2 regions of the Shewanella psychrophila genome follow, and region 2 is predicted to be linked to the other one. Evidence: predicted binding sites of a transcription regulator. Region 2 holds the regulator's gene; the other holds the start of a gene.
The links. The regulator MetJ, encoded in region 2, represses methionine synthesis genes. The targets are predictions, from matches to a motif close to TAGACGTCTAGACGTCTA.

Region 1 (3,177 bases), 2.8 Mb from region 2:
ATTCCTTAGATGATAAGTCCTCGATATGAAGTTGGCATTGGTTAGTGATCCGAATACCGAAAAGGGTCTTGCAGGGATAAAATATGTGCTGGATGCAATGGGATCAAGCTCGAAGCGCATAGGTTATATCGCCTCACAGCCTGACTCAGCCAGAGATTACTATTTACCTACTCAGCAAATGTACAGCAAGCTAGGTGATAGACTCGATTGCTACTTAGAGTTGGAAGAGGGCTTCAATGAAGCCAGCTTAAAACAGTTACTAGATTGTGATGCGATTCACTTATCCGGAGGTGATACCTATCGTTTTCTCAAGTGGCTTAAATATCGGGATTTACTCCCTGTCCTTCATCAGTATGTAACTCATGGTGGCGCACTTATTGGCATCAGTGCTGGGGCGATGATCATGACGCCCTCAATCGATACTGCGATTTTGTGTGGTGATAAAAACCTGGTGGGCTTACGGGATCTGTCAGGCTTATCTCTGGTGCCTTTTCATTTCGTTCCTCATGTATCATTAGTTGAAAAAACTTCGAATATGGCAAGAGAATTAGCGGCAATCTCTGCTGATTTGTTACAAGTCTATTTTTGTGGTGATAACTCCAGCCTAGTCATTCTCGATGAAGATATCGTCGAGCTAGGTGAGCCATTCCCTTGGGTAATAAACTAGTTCAAGTTGACATAAAAAACCGCCAAAATAGCGGTTTTGTATGGAGGAATGATATGCTGTAGAGCATATTAAATTTCGATGTGTTAGCGGGTTAGTTCAGCGTTAAACCGTTCAAAACCAGCTTCGAGATCTGCGATTAAATCATCCGCATTTTCCAGACCGATATGTAGCCGAATAAGAGGTTTACTACTATCCCAGCTGGTGACAGTTCTGATTTTGTCGATACCGAATACGCCTAAGATAAGACTCTCGAATCCACCCCATGAGAAGCCCATCTTGAAGTGATCCATGTTCTCTACAAAAGCGGTAACTGATTTGAGATTTCCCTCTTTTAATACGAAAGAGAACAGGCCGTTGGAGCCACTGAAATCACGTTTAAAAAACTCATGACCGGGACAAGTCTCGAAAGCCGGGTGTCTTAAGTGATCCACTTCCGGGCGAGTCGCTAACCAGTTTGCCACTTTTAAGGCATTCTGTTCATGCTGTTGCATACGAACACCAAGGGTTCTCAACCCTCGGCTGGCGAGATAGACATCATCTGGGGAGGTGCATTGCCCCATAAGGTAGCTATTCTCCCTAAGTTGCTCCCAGTGGGTATCAATCGATGTTGCTGTGCCTAACATTACATCTGAGTGGCCAACAATATATTTAGTCGCCGCTTGAATGGAAATATCCACGCCCATATCGAAAGGGCGTGAATTTATCGGTGAGGCCCAGGTGTTATCCAACATAACAATGAGGCCGTGCTGATGTGCTATTGCGCTCAGGGTTGGAACATCCTGAATTTCCATGGTGACTGAGCCTGGCGATTCTAAGAATAAGACTTTTGTATTGGGTTTGATAAGCTCGGCGATACCTTCGCCTATCATGGGATCATAATACGTCGTCTCTATGCCAAAACCTGCGAGCAACTTGTTGCACAGATCCCGGGTTGGCTCATAGGCACTGTCGACCATCAACAAGTGATCGCCGCTTTTTAAAAATGATAATAGGGCACCGCTGATAGCAGCTGAGCCAGATGGATACAGCGCTGTACCGCTGCCACCCTCGAGTTCGGCGATAGCCGCCTGAAAAGCAAAGTGGGTAGGGCCACCACGTCTGCCATAAAACATCTCACCATTAGCACGGTTTTTTGTGGCAAAACGCATCTCTTCCATAGTATCGAAGACCATAGTCGATGCTCGAAATACGGGGGGATTGATCACGCCCTTGGTCCATTTTTTGTCACGTCCAACACTGATGATCTGGGTTTCTTTTTTCATAGGGCATACTTCCTGGAGCGAATAGGAGAAATAATGGCTTTTAGCCATCTTAACATCTAAATGGCTAAATAGGAGCGTGAGTGCCGTATACTCTTATCTGGTTTCTAAATCACTTAAGTAAATTAACTAAAATTCAGTTGGTTATGATAGTTTTAGTCTTTTATATAAGGTAGTGAAACCAAAATTTCGACCCCTGATTTATCTCGAACGGCACTTTCGCTGCCTTTTTTGTTCGGAGCTTGTAGATCCCTTGCCTTGATGGAACCGCGGTGGAAGTCAGTGATAAGCCGGGCGATATAGAGACCGAGACCTAAATGAGGCTTGTCTTGGGCCTTTTGTTGTCGAACAGAGACCATAGACTCGAAAATTTGCTCTGCCATTTTTTCAGGTAATAGGGGGCCAAAGTTCGAAATAGTTAGCTCGGCGTGTCTGTGTTTGGCCGTTAGGGTGACAGTAATGGGCGTATTGTCGGTGCTGAACTCTAACGCGTTGGCAATCAGTTTATCCATGAGTTGAGCGATATACTCGGGCACACCACTCATGGTTAAAGGCTCCTGTGTGACAGAAACCAGAAACTCTTTGTTAGGGTAGGTGAGCTGATAGCCTTGCATACATCCTGAAATGACCTTGGAGAGAGGAAATATGTCAACTTCGGCTTGAGATAAACTCTCTTCTAGGCGTGTGGCTTCGCTCATGTTATTGAGGATCATATTGAGTCTACTAACGCCTTCTTCCGCCCGATCGACGTATTTTCGGGTGTCAGGATCTAACTGTTGCAGGCTTAGGTGCTCAAGTGATGACCGCACCACGGCCACAGGGGTTCTCAGCTCATGGGATAAGCGTGAAGACATATTCTCAAGGTAGTGAGTGTATTGACCCAAGCGACCGACAATGCTGGCAAAACTTCTTGAAAGATCGCCAATTTCATCTCTGACTTCAGAGCCCTGTATTGTTTTTCTGATCCGTCCTTGGCTGTCTATTGCTTCTTCGGCTTCGTCCCTGAGCTTTCTTATCCTGCTGGATATGCTGGAAGCGAAAAAGAATAGGGCTAAGGTGCCCATGCTCATGATGGTCAGAATGACGTTAAACAATTTCTCCAGGGCCTTGTTACGCAGGGTACGGATACCATGCGTGGTTTCCTCGGCTATCACTACACCCATGACCTTATCATCAATCCAGATAGGGCTGGCCGCAGCCAGGATGACGGCTTTATTATCCGGTGTTAGACGCCAGGTGGACCCTTGCCGA
Region 2 (3,177 bases):
CTATAAACGCTTCGAAGAAGTTGGTGGTACTCAGTATTGGCGCGTTGGTGGTGAGTTGAAAGCTACGGATTGGTTTGCACTGCGTTTAGGTTACCGTCACGATATGAAAGACACGACGGCTGATATTTACTCTTTAGGTACAGGCTTCGAATTTGGTCGAGTCTTTTATCTGGACTTTACCGGCATGGTCGGCAGCGATGATGCTATAGGCGGTGTTTTACAAACGTCATATCATTTTTAAATTTAAAGAAGTTTCGAGGGCGCTTCGCTACGAGTTCGCCAACAAGTTGGCTGCGAGCTAAAAGCAAAAGCTTTTCGCTTCTGACTTTTCTTGAACTCGTAGGAGCGAAGCTCCGTACTCGCACCTTCTCTTAGCCTAATTCCATTAATGACTTCACCGCCAATATCGTTGCACAGATTGAACATAATATGAGTGTTGCCTTGCGAGTCTTATCTTTATCAACATGCCCTATCAGTCTCCCCGCGACCACATAACCTAAGATCACCGAAGGCAGAAGCAATAGCGACAGCCATAGATGTTTGATGCTAAGCAGACCTGTGATCCCAAGAATCACAAGCGCGATCAGTGAGCTGAAGATGAAGAAAGCCGATAGGGCCGCACGAAACTGACGGGCATCTTTTCCTGAAAGCAAAATTGCCAGTGGTGGGCCACCGATAGCGGCAATATTACCAAATACACCAGATATCACGCCGGCGCCAAACAGGCTCTTGCGGTTAACGGCTATGTTGAACTTAAGCAAACTCAATATGACCGCCGTGGCAACGATGCCCGATATGGCCAGTCCAAGAATGGGTTGTGGTGCATATATCAATAGACCTGCCCCGAGAAAACCACCAGGAATGCGTCCAAGAAGGGCATATTGCAGCCCATTAAACTCAAGGGCACCTCGCTCTCTAAACAGGGTCAGCAAGGAGATAGAGAAGCCCATGATGATAACCGGGGCCGGTACTAGCTCTGGATCGACAATATACAGCAGAGGAGAGGCGACAATGGCTAAACCAAAACCGATAAGGCTCTGGGTCAAGGCACCACAGAAGATGATAAGGGAAGCTAAAGCTAATGTGGTTGGATCTATCATTGAAAGCACGGCATTTTCTCTCAATTGTACTGTGATGGTTAAGGCGTTAGCCTTGTTAATTAATATGAAAGGCTTCGATATTAATCTTTTAGTCGGGCTCGATTGTTTCTGCAGGGTCGAAACTAGTGTGGAAGCAAACAGGGATCGCAATGCGATCCCTGAAACTGACTGAACAAGATTTAAGTGAGTATGATTACTCTACATCTTCCCATTCGATACCCATCTGATCCATCAAGCGCTTCACTTCAGCAGGGATAGTATCAGGCTTATCTTTAGACAAGTCATCATCGTTAGGCAGAGGTTGGCCTGTGTATGCATGCAAGAATGCCTCGCAAAGCAATTCACTATTGGTGGCATGACGTAGGTTGTTAACCTGACGACGGGTGCGCTCATCGGTAAGAACCTTAAGTACCTTCAAGGGAATAGAAACAGTAATTTTTTTTACTTGTTCATTCTTCTTGCCGTGTTCAGCATATGGGCTAATATAATCGCCATTCCACTCAGTCATTGACTCACCTGTATATTCAAAATTCGGGGCAGATTTTAACCCTTTAAATTGTGCAGTCAAATTATTGCCTCTTATTTATGACAATTGCAAATAGATTTCCATATGTTTGGACGTCTAAACGTCTATATTTGGTTGACGCTGGGCTTTCCCTTAGGTACATTTAGACGTCCAGACATCTCCTGTCCAATTTTTGTTGGGAGGAAGGTGTTCAGTAAATAGTTCTAGGAGTAGTAGATGACCGAACGTAAGTTAGCCACAATTGCAGTGCGTCAAGGGATTGAGTCCGATACCCAACATGGTGCCGTGGTGCCTCCCATCTATTTGTCGACTAACTACTCTTTCGATGGGCACAAGAACCCCAGAGATTTTGACTATAGCCGTTCGGGAAATCCGACTCGTTCTATTCTCGGTGATGCCATCGCTGGACTGGAGAAAGGCGCAACAGGTGTGGTGACTTGTACTGGCATGGCTGCGATCACATTAGTGACTAGCCTGCTTGGTCCCGATGATCTGCTAATCGTTCCCCATGACTGTTATGGGGGAAGTTATCGTCTATTTACTAACTTAGCCAAGAAGGGGGCCTTCAAGCTTGCTGTGGTGGATCAGACTGACAATATAGCACTGGAAGCCGCTATTGCCCAGAAGCCTAAGATGGTCTGGTTGGAAACACCATCGAACCCTTTACTGCGTGTCGTCGATATCGAAGAAATTTCCAAGGCGAGTAATGCCGTCGATGCCCTAGTCGTTGTCGATAATACGTTCTTGTCTCCCATTTTACAGCAGCCACTCTTGCTCGGTGCCGATATTGTTATCCATTCGACTACTAAATATATCAATGGCCACAGCGATGTAGTCGGTGGTGCTGTCGTCGCTAAAGATGCCGAGTTAGGTGAGTTATTGCATTGGTGGTCTAATACCTTAGGCCTAACAGGATCTGCTTTTGATAGTTATCTTACCCTACGCGGTATTCGTACCTTAGCGGTACGTATTCGTGAACATCAGGCTAATGCACAACGGGTGTTAGCGGTATTAACTGCCAGCGAGGCGGTCGATAAAGTTTACTATCCAGGTCTTAGTGATCACCCTGGTCATAAGATTGCTGCTAAGCAGCAAAAGGGCTTTGGTGCCATGCTCAGTTTCGAGCTTAAAGGCGGAGAAACGCAGTTGGTAGCTTTTCTTGACAAATTATCTGTGTTTTCTGTCGCAGAAAGTTTAGGTGGGGTAGAGAGTTTAGTCGCAGTTCCTGCGACAATGACCCACAGAGCTATGGAGCCAGAGGCTCGAGCAGAAGCTGGGGTAAAAGAGACCCTAATCCGTCTTTCAGTGGGTATCGAAGATGCCGACGATTTAGTTGCCGATATTGAAGCTGGACTCGCTGCAGCGGCGAGTTGTTAATCTCGGTAGATAGGAGTTAAAGATGGCGCGTTGTCATTTGCACAAATTTGGTGGTTCTAGCTTAGCGGATGCAGATTGCTACCGCCGTGTTGCTCATATCCTTCTCACTCACGGCAATAGCGATGATCTCGTCGTTGTATCGGCCGCAGGTAAGAGCACCAATTTTCTTTATAA

Region 1: sps_RS02815 (cystathionine beta-lyase) is a predicted target of MetJ. The motif match lies at 1,971-1,988, and genes of this name have one in related genera.

Annotation. Positions count from the first base shown of each region.
Region 1 covers NZ_CP014782.1:604,397-607,573, forward strand. The annotation lists gene sps_RS02810 (Type 1 glutamine amidotransferase-like domain-containing protein) at 26-667, shown strand; gene sps_RS02815 (cystathionine beta-lyase) at 751-1,929, opposite strand; gene pdsS (proteobacterial dedicated sortase system histidine kinase) at 2,082-3,177, opposite strand, start outside.
Region 2 covers NZ_CP014782.1:3,386,886-3,390,062, reverse strand. The annotation lists gene sps_RS14580 (conjugal transfer protein TraF) at 1-241, shown strand, start outside; gene sps_RS14575 (sulfite exporter TauE/SafE family protein) at 372-1,109, opposite strand; gene metJ (met regulon transcriptional regulator MetJ) at 1,294-1,608, opposite strand; gene metB (cystathionine gamma-synthase) at 1,843-3,003, shown strand; gene sps_RS14560 (bifunctional aspartate kinase/homoserine dehydrogenase II) at 3,026-3,177, shown strand, end outside.